3 regions of the Pseudomonas sp. FP2338 genome follow, and region 2 is predicted to be linked to each of the others. Evidence: predicted binding sites of a transcription regulator. Region 2 holds the regulator's gene; each other region holds the start of a gene.
The links. The regulator sigma-54, encoded in region 2, starts transcription at its own class of promoters, with help from an activator protein. The targets are predictions, from matches to a motif close to ANTGGCATNNANNTTGCTNT.
Positions count from the first base shown of each region.

Region 1: the regulator sigma-54 is predicted to act here: its motif matches at 3,446-3,465, upstream of flgB (flagellar basal body rod protein FlgB).
Region 3: the regulator sigma-54 is predicted to act here: its motif matches at 3,430-3,449, upstream of PSH96_RS20370 (flagellar hook-length control protein FliK).

Region 1 is NZ_CP117436.1:4,863,418-4,869,263, forward strand. It holds gene PSH96_RS21940 (hypothetical protein) at 1-277, opposite strand, end outside; gene flgE (flagellar hook protein FlgE) at 451-1,761, opposite strand; gene flgD (flagellar hook assembly protein FlgD) at 1,793-2,524, opposite strand; gene flgC (flagellar basal body rod protein FlgC) at 2,541-2,993, opposite strand; gene flgB (flagellar basal body rod protein FlgB) at 2,997-3,404, opposite strand; gene PSH96_RS21965 (hypothetical protein) at 3,729-4,511, shown strand; gene cheR (protein-glutamate O-methyltransferase CheR) at 4,599-5,426, opposite strand; gene PSH96_RS21975 (chemotaxis protein CheV) at 5,471-5,846, opposite strand, start outside.
Region 2 is NZ_CP117436.1:1,037,938-1,043,783, forward strand. It holds gene PSH96_RS04540 (ZIP family metal transporter) at 1-274, shown strand, start outside; gene PSH96_RS04545 (HPr family phosphocarrier protein) at 312-584, opposite strand; gene rapZ (RNase adapter RapZ) at 601-1,458, opposite strand; gene ptsN (PTS IIA-like nitrogen regulatory protein PtsN) at 1,461-1,925, opposite strand; gene hpf (ribosome hibernation-promoting factor, HPF/YfiA family) at 1,935-2,240, opposite strand; gene PSH96_RS04565 (RNA polymerase factor sigma-54) at 2,316-3,809, opposite strand; gene lptB (LPS export ABC transporter ATP-binding protein) at 3,994-4,719, opposite strand; gene lptA (lipopolysaccharide transport periplasmic protein LptA) at 4,719-5,291, opposite strand; gene lptC (LPS export ABC transporter periplasmic protein LptC) at 5,278-5,846, opposite strand, start outside.
Region 3 is NZ_CP117436.1:4,514,927-4,520,772, forward strand. It holds gene fliN (flagellar motor switch protein FliN) at 1-311, opposite strand, end outside; gene fliM (flagellar motor switch protein FliM) at 357-1,325, opposite strand; gene fliL (flagellar basal body-associated protein FliL) at 1,335-1,838, opposite strand; gene PSH96_RS20370 (flagellar hook-length control protein FliK) at 2,060-3,379, opposite strand; gene PSH96_RS20375 (Hpt domain-containing protein) at 3,519-3,863, opposite strand; gene PSH96_RS20380 (fused response regulator/phosphatase) at 3,894-5,612, opposite strand; gene PSH96_RS20385 (STAS domain-containing protein) at 5,609-5,846, opposite strand, start outside.

The DNA of each region.
Region 1 (5,846 bases), 2.6 Mb from region 2:
CCTTCTTCAACGCTTCAAGGATCTCCTTGAACTTCTCCTCCCCCAGCTCCTTGCGTTTTTCATTGAGCTTGTCCCGCAAGTCCCGGGCGGTTTGGTTTTTATTGCCCTTTTCGGCTTCCTCCAACTGTTTGAGCATCTGGGCGACGGTTTTTTTATCGGCCTCTGCGTCATCCTTTTTTTCCTCTGTACGGCTTACGCCCCCCAGGTTTTGCCCCACACCGCCCACGCCATAACGCACACTTCCAGCCCCATGGCCAGACACCGACAGATCCCACATACCCAACCCCCGTAAGAACCCACACCTTTAAGCCCGATAAGTGGAAAAAACGGCGTGGTCGGTTCCAACAAAGGCCTGTCGGCTGGCAATCGCGCGCAAAGTGGGAATTGTTTCCGGTCAAAAAACACGCAAAAAAAAGCCCCTCGCAGGAGGGGCTTTTGTTCGCAGCAGCATCAGGTCATCTGAATAATGGTCTGCATGATGGTGCTTTGGGTGGAGATGGTCTTGGCGTTCGCCTGGTAGTTGCTCTGGGCCTTGATCAGGTCCACCAGCTCGTTGGTCAGGTTGACGTTGGAGTTTTCCAGGGACTTGGACACGATCGACCCCAAGGTGCCGGATTGCGGGGCGTCGTAACCCGGCTGGCCCGAGGCGAAGGTCTCTTTCCAGGTGGTGCCACCCGACGGCTGCAGGCCCTGTTCGTTATTGAAGCTGGCCAGGGAGAGCTGGCCAATGGACTTGCTCTGCTGGTTGCTGAAAGTGGCGAACAGCACGCCGTTACCGTCGATGTTCAGGCCGGTGATCTGGCCGGTGGCGTAGCCATCGGTGACCGGAGGATTACGGTAGGTGGCCGAGTTGTACTGGGTGATGTTGCCCATGTTGATGGCAATCCCGCCAGGGTTGGCATTCGCGCCGTTTTGGGTCCACACACCATTGGTCACGGTACCCGGCACCCAGCCGGTCAGCTGCAAGGTGGTGCTGGAGGTGGTACCGGTGACAATCCCGGTGAGCTTGCCGGCACCGTCAAAGCTCAATGTCGACGCCACTGGAGGTGTGGAGCCCGTGCCGGTAGGCGCCGAACCGTCAGGGTTACGGCCATCGATGAGGGTGTAGGACTTCCAGGTGTTGGAATCCGTTTTGACCAGGTACTGCACCATTGGGTGTGCGTTGCCCTGGGTGTCGTACAGCGTAGTGTTGTACTGGGTGCTGAACGAGCTGGACTCGGTTGGATCGAACGGGTGGGCCGCCTGGTCGATCACCGGCGAGGAAGAGTTCAGGTTACTGGTGGAATCCACTTTAGTGGAGGCCTTGGGCGGCAGGTTCGACAGGTTCAATTGCAGGTCGGTCAGCGCGCCTTTGACGATGTTGCCATCAGCATCCGCTGCGTAGCCTTGCAGGCGCGAGGTGCCGGTGTTGTTGGTGATATAGCCGTCTTTGTCCGCACGGAAGGTGCCGCTGCGGGTGTATTCCAGCGAACCGTCACTGCCCTTCTGCACGAAGAAACCGCCGCCCTGGATCGCCATATCCAACAAGCCGCCGGTGTTGTTGACGTCACCCTGGGTGAACTGCTGGGACACTGCCGCCAGGTTCACGCCGCTGCCGACACTGTTCTGGCCGGTGCCCAGCTTGGACGCTGCATAGATGTCGGAAAATTCCGCGCGGGACGCTTTGAAACCGGTGGTCGCAACGTTGGCAATGTTGTTGCCGGTCACGTCCAGTTGTTTGTTGGCCGCATAGAGGCCGCTAAGGCCGATGTTAAAAGACATGTTTCTCTCCTTCTGCCGTATTTAGCCGGCTCTATGTACCGATAGTCTGAATTTGCGACAGCTTGACGCTGCCCATGCCGCCTGCAAGGTTGAGCAGCATTTCGCCGCCGGTCTTGCTCAACGTCACGCTAGTGACCGTTGCCGGCAGCGACGTCAACAGGGCAACCGAGTCGCCTTTGTCATTCTTGGTGCTGGCCGCGAAGGTGTAAGTGCCGGCGGGGGCGACTTCGCCCTTGTCGTTCTTGCCATCCCAGATAAAGCTTGAATCGCCGGCGCTTTGGGCGCCCATGTCGATGGTGCGCACCACGTTGCCGTCTTTGTCGGTGATTTTCACCGAGACGTTGCCCGTCGCTGCCGTCACTGCCACCGAGCCGGTCATGCTTTTGCTGGTATCCACCATGGCCTTGTCGGTCTGGGTGATGATCGAACGCCCGACCAGCGACGACGCCTGCAGCGCTTGGGAAGAGCTGAAGTTGCTGGAGATCGCATTCACCGAGTCGTTCAGGGTGTTGATGCCTTCCAGGCTGCTGAATTGCGCCAACTGCGCCACGAAGGCGCCGTTGTCTTGAGGCGACAGCGGGTTCTGGTTTTTCAGCTGGGTCACCAGCAATTGCAGGAACGCGTCCTTGCCCAGCGCCTGGTTGCCCGTAGCCGCCTTGGCGGCACCATCAAGGCCGCTGTTATCTGTAGCAGTCTTGACCTTAGAGTTGAACAGGTCCTGAACCGCCGAGTTGGGTGTAGAAGTGGTATCAACAATGGCCATTATTTGGCGCCCCTTATCACTGACCCAGGGTCAGGACCTTCTGCATCATGGTTTTGGCGGTGTTCATCATTTCCGCGTTGGTCTGGAACGAGCGGCTGGCGGAAATCATGTCGGCCATTTCCTCGACCACGTTGACGTTGGGGTAGTACACATAGCCCTTTTCGTTCGCGGCGGGATGGTTCGGCTCGTAGCGGGCTTCCAGGTTGCTCTGGTCCTCGACCACGCCGAGTACCTGCACGCCTTGGCCGGCCGCATCCTGATTCTGGAACAGCGAATCACCGCTGCCGCTCTGGCCGGCCTGGCCACCCTGAAACATGGTGGCGAACACCGGGTGGCGGGCGCGGTAGGTCTGGTCAATGCTCGAAGACACGGTCTCGGCGTTGGCGATGTTACTGGCGACGGTGTTCAAACGCGTGGTCTGCGCGCTCATGCCACTGCCGGCAATATTGAAAACACTGGCGAGGGACATGGCTTACTCTCCGCGCAGGGCTGACATCAGCCCTTTGAATTTGCTGTTAAGCAGGGTGAAGCTGGCCTGAAAGTTCACCGAGTTCTCGGCGTAGGCCGATTGCTCCAGCTGGGCGTCGACGGTGTTCTGGTCGATTGATGGCTGCATCGGCGTGCGATACAGCAGCGACTCATCACCATTGCCCAGGCCTTGCGCTTCGATATGACGGCTGTTGGTCATGTTCAAGGCGAAGGTGCCGTTTTTAGTCTTGTCCTGCTGCGCGGCGAGCACGGCGGAAAAGTCCAAGTCCCGAGCCTTGTAGTTCGGGGTGTCGGCGTTGGCAATGTTGTTGGCCAGGACTTCGGCACGCTGAGCGCGAAAGCCCAGGGCTTGTTCGTGGATACCGAGCGCTTTATCGAAGCTGATGCTCATGGCGGAAACCTTTAGGCTGACCTGCTTTTCGTATCTGGGTTATAGCAAGGCCCATGCCAATTCGCTGAATGCCCGTAAATCAAGGGGTTGCGCGGGGTTTGCCGGCGGCAATGCCAGAAAAGCGGCAATGGGCTTCCGCGTGGCGCCAGTAAAGCGGCAATGGCGGTTGCCGCTTTTACAGCCGGTGGCAAACGCTAAACAGGCTGGCCCAGCGCGCCGGAGGCTTTGACCGTTTGTCTGCACTGTCATTTCTGACAGTTGTCGCGCCTGCCCTTCTACGCGCCTTATCTGGCAACCCCTACACGCGTAAAGCAGAGGCACAACATGCTGACTATTCCTCCCCTCCGATTCGTCCTGCAGGACAACGCGCTACCCATTCCAAACCTGCAGACCAGATTGCTGATCGGTAAAACAGTTGAAATGACTTGCGCCGCTGCCATCAAGACGGGTGATTTGATCGTCGCAAACCTGATCGGCGATAACGGCAAAACGTACAACCTGAGCTATGAGGCAGAGGAAGACGAGGCCGAGCTCACCTTTCCGGTACCCAAATCAATCATTACCCGTAAGTCAGGCACCAATGTGTTTTTATTGCTACGCATTCGGCGTGGCATCCGCGACGTGTACTTTGCGCCGACGTCAACCGTGTCCATCGATGCAGGCGTGATTGTTGTGCCTCTTCCTGGCACAGTGTGGGATTTCGCCGATGGCACGTTCCAACGCTGGTTAGCTCAGTCAGTTTATGCAGGCGGGGCGCTGCACGTCGTCAGCAGCAGCGTGGTCGTTGACCTGCCCAGCAGCCAGGTAACCGCCGCTCACATCATCACTCGACCCATATCGGTCATCGCAGGGCGCACCTACGATTTCAGCTTTGATGTCTTGGGTGGCACACCCGCTGGAGATGGCTCGACGCTGTACCTGACGATTAACGGCAGGCGAATCGGTGCCAACGTACAAAACATAACCAACGCATTAACACAAACCGGAACCGGGACATTTCCCGCAGTTGCAACCGAAACTGTGTATTTGGGTATTTTCAACGGGAGCATCCCCGGCAAGGACAATCTTCTCTTCCTGGGCAATATCCGAATGACACCCAGGCCCTAACCACCGCCCGTAAAAAACTGGCGCTTGGCGCACATAAAAAAGGGAAGCCTTCGCGGGGCTTCCCGTTTTTTTATGCTCAAGTCACCTTCACTTGGCCTGATAAATGATGCCAGGGCTGCATTGCACCATCTGGTAATGGTCCGGTAGCCCGTTGAGCGCTTCGGACGCGCCAAGAAACAGGTAGCCCCCGCGCTTGAGCGTACCGTGAATGCGCAGCAGGATGTCCTTCTTCACCTCTGCCGAGAAGTAGATCAGCACATTGCGGCAGAACACCATGTCGAACTTGCCGAGGCTGGCATAGCTGTCGAGCAGGTTGAACGAGCGAAACTCCACGCGGCTCTTGATCGGTGCCTTGACCGCCCAACGCCCGGCCCCTTTGGGGTCGAAGAAGCGTTGCAGGCGCTCCTGGGACAAACCACGGCCCAGGGCCAGGCTGTCGTACTCGCCGGTTTTGCAATTGGTGAGCATGGTGCCGGACAAATCGGTGGCGACAATTTGCGCGCCGGCCTTCAATTGGCCCATGTTCGTGCGCTCGAACTCATCGATCGACATCGAGATCGAGTACGGTTCCTGCCCCGAAGAACAGGCGGCCGACCAGATGCGCAGGCGCTGGCCGGGGCTGGCCTTGATGGCCTCCGGCAGCACTTTGTTCTTGAGCACTTCAAAGGGGTAGGTATCCCGAAACCACAAGGTTTCGTTGGTGGTCATGGCATCTACCACCATTTCCTTAAGCCCACTGCGCGGCTGGCCCTGGATGCGCTGCACCAACTCGCCCAGGGACTTGATGCCCTGCTGCTCCATCAGTTTGTTGAGACGGCTGGATACCAGGTACTGCTTGTTTTCACCGAGCAATATGCCACAGGCTTTTTCCAGGAAGACCCGGAACTGTTCGAAATCCAAATTACCCGTAGACACTGATACCGCCTCTTAAATCGTGTGACCGCCAGGAGGAAATCCCCCTAGCCGTGATCTGCTGCCTTGATCCGGTCGACTACCCGGGATGCCAGGTCATCAGGGCGGAATTTGGCCAGGAAGTCATCAGCACCGACTTTCTTGACCATCGCCTGATTGAATACGCCCGACAAGGAAGTATGCAGGATGATATGCAATTTTTGCATGCGTGGGTCGTTACGTATCTCGGCCGTGAGGGTGTAGCCGTCCATTTCCGGCATTTCAATGTCGGAGATCATCATCAGGAACTCTTCTTCCGGCTTCTTGCCTTCGTCCACCAGCTTGCGCAGGTAATCCAAGGCCTGGCGACCATCGTTCAAGGCCACCACTTCCACACCGACGGTTTGCAGGCAACGGCTGACCTGCTTGCGCGCCACCGAGGAG
Region 2 (5,846 bases):
GGCAGGGGCGGGCATGTCGCGGGTCAAAGCGTTCCTGATCGGCGCTGCGTCAGGATTGGTCGAGCCAGTGTTTGCCGTGCTGTGTGCATGGCTGGTGAGTCTGGCAGAGGTTCTGTTGCCATTGGGGCTTGCGCTGGCGGCGGGGGCTATGTTGCTGGTGGTGACTCACGAAGTGATCCCGGAATCGCGCCGCAACGGTCACGAAAAGCTTGCCAGCCTGGGGTTGTGCATCGGGTTTTGTCTGATGATGGTGATGGACACCGCATTAGGGTGAGGCCATTGCAGCCTCACACCTGTCTCAAAGGGTGGGTTTATTCACCTTCGTCAAAGTAGTTATTGATCAGCTTAACCAGGGCGTCCATCGCTTCCTGCTCTTGTTCGCCTTCGGTCTTCAAGTGAATCTTGGTGCCCTTGCCCGCGGCCAGCATCATCATGGCCATGATGCTTTTGCCATCGACCATCGACTCTGGCGTGCGCCCGGCGCGGATCTGGCAAGGGAACTGCCCGGCAACGCCGACGAATTTAGCCGAGGCGCGGGCGTGCAGGCCCAGCTTGTTGATGATTTCAATTTCCAGAGCGGGCATCGCGGGGGTGTTCCTTTCAGCTAAGGTCGCGGTGGCGAACCTGGACGTTCTTGAGGGTTTGTTGCAGCACCTGGCCCAGGCGTTCGGTCAGGTAGACGGAGCGATGGTGGCCGCCGGTGCAGCCGATGGCAATGGTGACATAAGCCCGATTACTTGCGGCAAAGCGCGGTAACCATTTGAGCAGGTAGCTGGAGATATCCTGGAACATCTCCTCGACATCCGGTTGCGCCGCCAGGTACTCGGCCACCGGCTGGTCCAAACCGGACTGGTCACGCAGCTCCGGCTTCCAGTAAGGGTTGGGCAGGCAGCGCACGTCGAACACCAGATCGGCATCCACCGGCATCCCGCGCTTGAACCCGAACGACTCAACCAGAAAGGCCGTGCCTGGCTCCGGCTGGTTCAGCAGGCGCAGCTTGATCGCATCGCGCAACTGATACAGGTTGAGGTCCGTGGTGTTGATCTTGAGATCAGCGAGGTCAATGATCGGCCCTAACAGCGAGGTTTCGTCCTCGATGGCTTCGGCCAGGGAGCGATGCGGGCTGCTGAGGGGGTGACGTCGACGGGTTTCGGAGAAACGCTTGAGCAGCGTCTCCTCGTCGGCATCCAGGTACAGCACATCGCAATGAATATGCTTGGCGCGTACTTCCTCGAGCAGTTGCGGGAAGCGCTCAAGGTGGCTGGGCAGGTTGCGGGCGTCAATCGAGACGGCCACCAGTGGCTGCGCCAGTTCAGTGTGGATCAGGGCGCGTTCGGCCAACTCCGGCAGCAGGCCCGCCGGCAGGTTGTCGATGCAATAGAAACCATTGTCCTCAAGGACGTTGAGGGCGGTGCTTTTACCCGAGCCGGAACGGCCGCTGACGATGATCAAACGCATGATTACTGCCTGTTTTGCTCATCGAGTACAACCTGATATAGCGCCTCGTTGCTGCTGGCACTGCGCAGTCTGTCGCGTACTTCCTTGCGGTCGAGCATGCTGGCTATCTGCCGAAGCAGTTCCAGGTGCGCATCGGTGGCGGCTTGCGGGACCAGCAGAACGAACAGCAGGTCAACCGGGGCGCCGTCGATGGCGTCGAAATCGATTTTCTCCTGCAGGTGCAATAGCGCACTGACGGGAGACGTGCAGCCTTCAAGGCGGCAGTGAGGAATGGCGATGCCGTTGCCAAAACCGGTGGAGCCCAGTTTTTCACGGTCGATCAGGGCCTTGAACACGACTTGCTCATCCAGCTCAGGCACTTCACGGCTGATCAGGTTGGCGATGTGTTCGAGGGCTTTTTTCTTACTGCCGCCCGGCGCGTTCACGAGGGAACGGCCGGGGGTCAGGATGGTTTCAAGTTGGATCATGGGGGAGAGTTAACGACCTGTACCTTGCATCAGGTGCAGATTCTTTTCCTTATGCTTTATGAGTTGGCGGTCCAGCTTGTCGTAGAGCGAGTCAATCGCCGCATACATGTCTTCATGCTCGGCATTGGCGACGAGCTTCGCATTCGGTACATGCAGGGTGGCCTCGATTTTCTGCTTGAGCTTATCGACCTCCATGATGACCTGCACGTTGGTGATCTTGTCAAAATGCCCCGCAAGCTTGTTCAGCTTACTTTCGGTGTACTCACGCAGGGGCTTGGTGACTTCCAGTTGGTGTCCACTGATGTTGACTTGCATACAGCTTCTCCTTCGTTGCCAGTGCATAAAGCGGTGGGTAGGAATACCCACCACTGGAACGCTATGGCCCGCCCGTCACATCAAACGCTTACGCTCGCTGGAAGGCGCGATCCCGAGGGACTCGCGGTACTTGGCGACGGTTCGACGGGCGACCTGAATGCCTTGTGCCTCCAGTAAACCAGCGATCTTACTGTCACTCAATGGCTTTTTCTGATTTTCCGCCGCAACCAGTTTTTTGATGATCGCGCGGATCGCTGTGGACGAGCATTCACCGCCTTCGGAGGTGCTGACGTGGCTGGAGAAAAAGTATTTCAGCTCATAAATACCCCGTGGGGTATGCATGAATTTCTGTGTGGTCACGCGGGAAATCGTCGATTCATGCATGCCCACAGCCTCGGCAATGTCATGCAGGACCAGCGGCTTCATCGCCTCGTCGCCATATTCCAGGAAGCCGCGCTGGTGCTCGACGATCTGGGTGGCCACTTTCATCAGGGTTTCGTTGCGGCTTTGCAGGCTCTTGATGAACCAGCGCGCTTCCTGCAATTGGTTGCGCATGAAGGTGTTGTCGGCGCTGGTGTCGGCGCGGCGCACAAAGCCTGCGTACTGCGGGTTGACCCGCAGGCGTGGCACCGACTCCTGGTTCAGCTCCACCAGCCAGCGTTCGTTGTCTTTGCGCACGATCACGTCAGGCACGACATATTCGGCTTCGCTGGACTCGATCTGCGAGCCGGGGCGCGGGTTGAGGCTCTGCACCAGTTCGATGACCTGGCGCAGGTCATCTTCCTTGAGCTTCATGCGGCGCATCAACTGGCTGTAGTCGCGGCTGCCCAGCAGGTCGATGTAGTCGGTGACCAGGCGCTGGGCCTCGACGAGCCAAGGGGTCTTGGCCGGCAGTTGGCGCAGTTGCAGCAACAGGCATTCGCTCAAGGTGCGAGCGCCAATGCCGGCAGGCTCGAACTGTTGGATGCGATGCAGGACGGCTTCGATTTCGTCCAGCTCGATGTCCAGTTCCGGGTCGAAGGCTTCCAGAATCTCGTCGAGCGTCTCGTCCAGGTAGCCCTGATTGTTGATGCAGTCGATCAGGGTTACGGCGATCAGGCGATCGGTGTCGGACATCGGCGCCAGGTTCAGTTGCCACAGCAAATGGCTTTGCAGGCTCTCACCGGCGGACGTGCGGGTAGTGAAGTCCCACTCGTCGTCGTCATTGCTGGGCAGGCTGCTGGCGCTGGTCTGGTAGACGTCTTCCCAGGCGGTGTCGACGGGAAGCTCGTTGGGAATGCGTTCGTTCCATTCGCCTTCCTCAAGGTTATCCACTGTAGGGGCGGTTTCCTGATAGGACGGTTCCTGCACATCGGGGTTGGGTTTTTGCTCGATGTTGTCGGCCAGCGGGTCTGCATTATCGAAGTCGTCGCCTTCTTCCTGGCGTTCGAGCATCGGATTGGACTCCAGGGCCTCCTGGATTTCCTGTTGCAGGTCCAGTGTCGACAATTGGAGCAGGCGGATGGCCTGTTGCAGCTGCGGTGTCATCGTCAGCTGCTGGCCCATTCTCAGGACTAGCGATGGTTTCATGGCAGGGGCTTAACACCTTATTCGCCGGCGCAATGCGCCATCCACGACAGGGCGCGTGAGCGCCAAACATAAGCAAATTATATGCCTGATATCAGGGGCTTTGCCTAGAGCGCGGTAACAATAAAAAAACTGAGGTTTTTATTGACTTGCACGCGCCCCTGGCACTGGCCTGATACCACCGTGTTTACAGGCGGAACTCGTGACCCAGGTACACTTCCTTCACCAGTTCATTGGCCAGGATAGTGGCGGAATCACCTTCTGCAATCAGTTGCCCATCGTTGACGATATAGGCGGTTTCGCAGATATCGAGCGTCTCACGCACGTTGTGGTCGGTGATTAATACACCGATGCCCTTGGCCTTGAGGTGATGGATGATCTGCTTGATATCGCCAACCGAGATCGGGTCGACACCGGCAAAAGGTTCGTCCAGCAGGATGAACTTCGGCGCGGTAGCCAGTGCACGGGCGATTTCCACTCGGCGACGCTCACCACCGGACAAGCTCATGCCGAGGTTGTCGCGGATGTGGTTGATGTGGAACTCCTGCAGCAGGCTTTCCAGCTCTTTGCGACGGCCGTCACGGTCGAGCTCCTTGCGGGTCTCGAGGATCGCCATGATGTTGTCGGACACCGACAGTTTGCGGAAGATCGACGCCTCCTGGGGAAGATAGCCGATTCCCGCGCGCGCACGACCGTGCATCGGCTGGTGGCTTACGTCCAGATCGTCAATCAATACACGGCCCTGATCCGCCTGGACCAGGCCAACAATCATATAGAAGCAGGTGGTCTTGCCGGCGCCGTTAGGGCCGAGCAAGCCGACGATCTGGCCGCTGTCGATCGACAGGCTGACGTCGCGTACGACCTGACGGCTTTTATAAGCTTTGGCCAGATGCTGGGCTTTCAGGGTTGCCATTAGTTCGTCTTCTTCGCAGCGGGTTTAGGCGCAGGGGCGGCAGCGTCTTTCTGTTTCGGCTGGATCACCATGTCGATGCGAGGACGGGGTTGCGTGACCTTGCTGCCATTGGCGCGACCGGCGGTGGCGATCTGTTTGACGGTGTCGTAGGTGATTTTTTCACCTTCGGTGGTGTTGCCGTCAGTGCTGACAACCCGTGCCTGGTCGATCAGGACAATGCGGTTCTGCTGGGCGTGATACTGGATGGTCTTACCGTAGCCCTGCATCGGCTTCTTGTCGGTAACCGACTGCATCTGTTCGAAGTAAGCCAGGTTGCCTACCGAAGTCACCACGTCGATGTCACCAGCCGGGGTACGAGTCAGCGTTACCGTGTTGCCGGTAATCTTCATCGAGCCCTGGATAATGACCACGCCACCGGAATAGGTGGCGACACCTTGCTTGTCATCCAGCTGCGCATCGTCAGCCTGAATGCGGATCGGTTGCTGGCTATCGTTCGGCAGAGCCCAGGCGCTCACGCTTCCCAGTGCTGCGCCCAGACCGAGCAAAATAGGGAGGGTTTTAACGAGCCTCATACTGTCCTCTTACGTTCGATAGCAGGTGTATCCTGCTTTCTTTCAAATACGCTTTCATTCCCTTGCCAGTCGATACACCGCCAGCGCCGTCAATTCTAACGTCTTGCTCGGTCTGCGCATATTGCTGTTGTGGGAAAACGGTCATGCGACTGCTGGTGATGATGGTGTCACGCTTCTGTTCATCGGTGCGCGCGACGCGCACCGAGTCGATCAACTCAACCTGGGTGCCGTCCGCATTGACCTCGCCCCGTTTGCTGGTGACGTGCCACGGAAAGTCGGTGCCGCGGAACAGGTTCAGGTCCGGGTTGGTCAGCAGGCTGACGTCGGAGGCTTTGACGTGCTCCACCTTATCGGAGGTCATCTCGTATTGGACCTTGCCGTCGGGCATGAACTGCACCGTATAGGCATTGGTGGCGAAATTGTCGATCAGCCCCTCGTCAACCTGTGCTACAGGCTTGTCGAGAAAGCGCTCCGGGCTGATATTCCAGTAGCCCACCGCCAGGAACAGCGCGGCGATGACTCCGAATAACAGGAAGTTGCGAATCTTTTTGCTCA
Region 3 (5,846 bases), 3.0 Mb from region 2:
GAACCCTGGTTGAGTTGCAGCAGGTTGCGGATGTTGATTTCGGTGCTGCCGACTTCCATGGAGATCGACACCGGAATGTCGAGGATCACGTCCAGGTTCGGGCCGTCGAGGGTCACCGGGTCGTTGTTTTTCGGCACGCTGCCGAATTCTTCCATCGGCAGGCGCTTGCCGGCCGGCGCCGTGGCGGCGTCGGCGGCCAGCAGCGCGTCGATGTCGTCCTGGCCGACATCGCCGGTTTCTTCCAGGGCTGCAGCCCATTCGTCAGCCAGGGCCTGGTCTTCGGCGGAAGTGTTTTCGTGTTCGGTAGCCATTACATGTCCTCGGCGCAGCAAAAATTCATCGATAGAAGGGGCAGATCAGCGACGGTTGATCGGTTCGATCACTTGCAACGCCAGGTTGCCTTTGTGGGAACCGAGCTTGACCTTGAACGACGGCACGCCGTTGGCGCGCATGATCAGCTCTTCCGGCAGCTCCACAGGGATCACGTCCCCCGGTTGCATGTGCAAAATATCGCGCAAACGCAGCTGGCGACGGGCCACAGTGGCGCTTAACGGCACGTCGACGTCCAGCAGGTCTTCGCGCAGGGCCTTGACCCAGCGTTCGTCCTGGTCGTCGAGGTCGGACTGGAAACCGGCATCGAGCATTTCGCGCACCGGCTCGATCATCGAATACGGCATGGTCACGTGCAGGTCGCCGCCACCGCCATCGAGTTCGATGTGGAAGGTGGAGACCACAATGGCTTCGCTGGGGCCGACGATGTTGGCCATGGCCGGGTTCACTTCCGAGTTGATGTACTCGAAATTGACTTCCATGATCGCCTGCCAGGCTTCCTTCAAGTCGATGAAGGCTTGCTCCAGCACCATGCGCACCACACGCAATTCGGTGGGGGTGAATTCACGCCCTTCGATCTTGGCGTGACGGCCGTCGCCGCCGAAGAAGTTGTCCACCAGCTTGAACACCAGCTTGGCGTCGAGGATGAACAGCGCGGTGCCGCGCAGCGGCTTGATCTTGACCAGGTTGAGGCTGGTGGGCACGTACAGCGAGTGCACGTATTCACCGAACTTCATCACCTGCACGCCGCCCACCGCCACGTCCGCCGAACGGCGCAGCATGTTGAACATGCTGATACGGGTATAGCGGGCGAAACGCTCGTTGATCATCTCCAGGGTCGGCATGCGCCCACGGACGATACGATCTTGGCTTGTGAGGTCATAACTTTTGACGCTGCCGGGCTCGGCAGCCATTTCGGTCTGTACCAGACCATCGTCGACACCATGCAACAGCGCGTCGATTTCATCCTGGGACAGCAGGTCTTGCACGGCCATGTCGTGATCCTACTGCAATACGAAGTTAGTGAAGAGCGCCTGCTCGACCACGACTTTGCCGAGCTCTTTCTGGGCCACTTCCTGCACGCTGGCAGTGACCTTCTGGCGCAGCATTTCCTGGCCGACCGGGGTGGCCAGGCTGTCGAAGCTCTGGCCGGAGAACAGCATCACCAGGTTGTTGCGGATCACCGGCATATGCACTTTAAGCGCATCCAGGTCCGCCTGGTTACGCGCCAGCAAGGTGATGCTCACCTGCAGGTAGCGTTGGCGACCGTTCTGATTGTAGTTGGCGACAAAGGCCGGCAGCATCGGCTCGAAGATTGCCGGTTGCTTGACGTTAGTGGCGGTTTCGGCGGCGGGTGCCGGCTTGCTCGCACTGCTGTGCATGATGTACCACGTGCCGCCAATCGAGGCGCCAATGGCCAGGAGCAGGCCCAGTACAATCAGCAGGATCAGCTTGAGCTTGCCTTTGCCTGCGGGTGGGGTTGCTGCTGCGTCGTCGCTCTTCGCCATGCCAATAATCCGTCACTATTCGGGGATTCATAGATCTACGGGAAGGCAAGAGCAAGTGTTATGCCAGAGTTGTCTGGCACACAGGGCAAGAGCGAACACCCCAAATCAAATGTGGGAGCTGGCTTGCCTGCGATGGCGGTGGGTCAGCTGACATTTCTGTCACTGATACACCGCCATCGCAGGCAAGCCAGCTCCCACATTGACCGCGTTTTTGGCTCAGATCAGGCGTAATAGTCGACTGCGCTGGAGCCGATCACGGTCTGGCTCACCGGCGCGACCGCCGCCGCCACTTCAGCAGGGTCACCCGCATCGCCGCCATCACCACGCCCGCCACTGCCGCTTATGCCGCGTGCCTGGCTCTGCTGCTGTTGTTCCTGCCCCTGCCCCTGCCAGCCACGGGACTGGTCGGACACATTGACGTCGACCTGCCCCATGCCCTGCTGGGCAAACATCTCGCGCAAACGGCCGGACTGGCTTTCCAGCGCTTCACGCACCACGGCGTGGCCGCTCATGAAGTTGACCTGGGCTTGCTGGTCGGCGGTCATATTGACCTTGATATCCAGGCGCCCGAGTTCAGCCGGTTGCAACTGAATCTCCGCCGACTTGAGGTTGGCGCTGGACAGGTACATCACGCGGTTGACCACTTCTTCGGTCCAGCCGCTCTGGTGCATGGCCAGCGGCGCATTGGCCACGGGCGGCAAGGCATTCGCGGTTTTCGGCGTGGCGGCCTGGGTCAGCGCGGCCAGGCGGTTGGCGAAATCATCCACGCGGGTGTCGCTGCTAGCGTCTTTCAAATCCTTGAGGCCGCCTTCGATCAGCCCGCTGAAGGCCTTGTCGCCGCCCTGGTCGGTACTGTCTTTGGTGGCTTGCTGGTCGACCATGCTGGCAAGACCTGCGGCAAAGTTTTGCGCGGCGGTCGGTTGATCCTGAGCGGTGGTCGGCGCAGCTTTCTGTGGCGTCTGGCTGCTGGCCGACACATGGCCGCCCTGCTCCATCGCCAGGCGCACGGCCGGCATCGAATCCAGCGGGTCGGCTTCGGGGTCGAAGGCCGGTTGCTTGGCGTCATCGGTGGCTGCAACCGGCGCCGCGACCACCGGCTGAGCCTTGTCATCATTGGCCGCTACCGGCGCTGGCGCTGGCACCGGGACAGGCACCGGCGTAACGGCGGCGACCAATGCCGGGTCAACCACCGGATCAGCCGCAGGCTGCTGCGCCACGGCCGGGTCGGCGGGCTTGTCGTCATCACTGCTGGCGCTGTCGTCAGCCTTGGCCGGCTTGGCAGGCAAGGGATTGCCGCTATCGGCAACCGCTGGCGTGCTGGCGGCAGGCTTGGCGCTGGTGTCCGCAGGCTTGTCACGCGTGACTTTGGCCGGGCTGTCGTCGGGCTTCAGCGTGGGCTTGGGGCTTTGGTTGGCAAACACTTGAGCGAAGCCAGGGCCCTTGTCCTGTGGGGTCGCAACCGCTACCGGGGAAGTAGCGGCAGGCGCTTGAGGCTTGGCCGCGGGGGCAGCCTGAAGGAGCGAATTGGGGGCGACTGGCATAGGTAAAGGTCTCCACTGCACTGGGGGTCGGGGATGCAGTATTGGGAGGTAGAGCAAGAGTCGGGCCAGGTTTGGTTTTTTGACGGTAGATCCATTGTGCTTCTGTGGGAGCTGGCCGAGACCGGCCTGGCGACTCAATTCAAATCTGAAAGCGCTGCCTTTCCGACTCATACAGCGGCCGCACCAACGCAAACTCATGATCAATCTGGTCAACCAGCGCACCCAAGTCCGCCGACAGCTCGACAGACTCCACCTCCAACCGCTGACACAAATACGCCAATCGCACCGCCCCAAGGTTGCCACTGCTGCCCTTGAAGCTATGGGCAATGCGCCCCAACGCCTTGGCATCATCACGCGACTTGCGCAACGCTTCGACGCGCTTCTGCGAATCGTCCAGAAAGGTCTCCAGCAGTTTCGGATACTCGCTTTCCATCACTTCCTGCAGGCCCGTCAGCACATCAGGGTCCAGATGAATCTCAAGCACTTGTTCGCTCCTTGATCAAGAATCGGCGGATTATGCCAGAGCCCCCCAGCAAAACTCCACGCATACACTGCGCCCGCCATCGGTCCAGCGTACATCGCTGCTCAGTTGCCGTACCAGGCTCAGCCCCCGGCCAGACAGGCGGTCGATATCCAGCGGCCGCGCCAGCACCTGCTCCACGTCGAACCCCGGGCCACTGTCCTCGATACGCAGCGTCATTTTGCCGCCTGTAGCAGTCGGCACCACCTGCACATGCACCCGCACATAACCGCTGTTCAACTGCGCCAAACGCTGGTTGCGCTGGCGGTAATACTCGGCAAACCCCTGGGCATCGCGCTTGAGTCGCGAATCCAGGCCCAGCACGCCATGCTCCAGCGCATTGGAGTACAACTCGGCCATCACGCTGTACAGCGCCCCGCTCTGCCCACGCAGGCCGTGAATCTCCAGCAATAACTGCAACAGGTACGGCAACGGGTTGTAGCTTTTGAGCGTGCGCGCACGAAACTCGAAGCTCACCGACCAATCCAGCGGGCACGACTGGCCACTGTCGGCGTACAGCGGCTCAGCCGCCCGCGACGGCTGGCCCGCCTGCAAGGTGATCTCCACCATGCTCACATCATCGCGCGCCTCGCCCCGGAACGCCGCCAGGGCGTGCTCAATATCCTCAAACAAGCGGTCGGGCTTGCGATTGCTGGCAAATACCTGCTGCAAGCGCGCCGCGCCAAATAACTGATCATTGGCGTCGGCAGTGTCCAGTACCCCATCGGACAGCAAGAACACCCGGTCGCCCAGGGCCATGGGCCAGACTTCGGTGCTGTCATCAAACGCCTGCGCCGACAGCACACCCAGCGGCAGGTGCCGCGACACCAACGGCGTGCGCTTGCCGCTGGCGACCTCATGCACATAGCCGTCGGGCATGCCGCCGTTCCACACCTCTACCACGCGCCGCTGGGCACTCAGGCACACCAGGGTGGCGCAGCAGAACATGTCCACCGGCAGGATGCGCTTGAGCTTGGCATTCATCTCGCGCAGGGTCTGCGCCAGACCGTAGCCCTTGGCGGTCATGCCGTAGAACACCTCCGCCAGCGGCATGGCGCCCACGGCGGCCGGCAGGCCATGGCCGGTGAAGTCACCGAGCAGCACATGCATGTCGCCGGACGGCGTGTAGGCCGCCAGCAACAGGTCGCCGTTGAACAGCGCATAAGGCGATTGCAGGTAACGAATGTTCGGCGCCGCATTGATGCAACCCGAATGCGCCACCTTGTCGAACACCGCCTTGGCCGCACGTTGCTCATGCAACAGGTAATCGTGGTGCCGGGCGATCTGGTCGCGCTGGCGCAGCACCATGGCCTGCAGACGCCGCAGACGGTCCATGGCATTGATCTTGGCGGCCAGGATCAGCGGGTTATAGGGTTTGGGCAGGAAATCATCGCCACCGGCATCCAGGCATTGGGCCAGGGCTTCACTCTCGCGCAGCGAGGTGAGAAAGATGATCGGCACCAGCGCCTCGCCCGCCAACTGCTTGATCCGCCGCGCCGCCTCAAAGCCATCCATCACCGGCATAAGGGCGTCCATCAACACCAGTTGCGGGCATTCACGGGTGAACACCTCGACGGCTTGCGCGCCATTCGTGGCGGTGAGCACCTGATGGCCCTGACGCCGAATGATCGTCGACAGCAACAGCAAATCGGCGGCGCTGTCTTCGGCGATCAGGATCGTCAGCGGCTCGAGTACGGGGGCCAGGGTGTTCAACTGATGTCGAACAGTTTGTCGAAGTTGGAGATGGCGAGGATCTTGCGCACATCGGAGTTGCTGTTGATGACCTGCACTTCGGCGTCATCACCACCGGCGTGATCACGCAACAGCAGGAGCATGCCCAGGGCCGAGCTGTCCATGTAGGTGGCGTCCTTCAGGTCCACCACGTAGATCTCGGGCACTTTGTAGAACCGCTCGTAGGCCTCACGAAAGGTCTGGTGGCTACCGAAA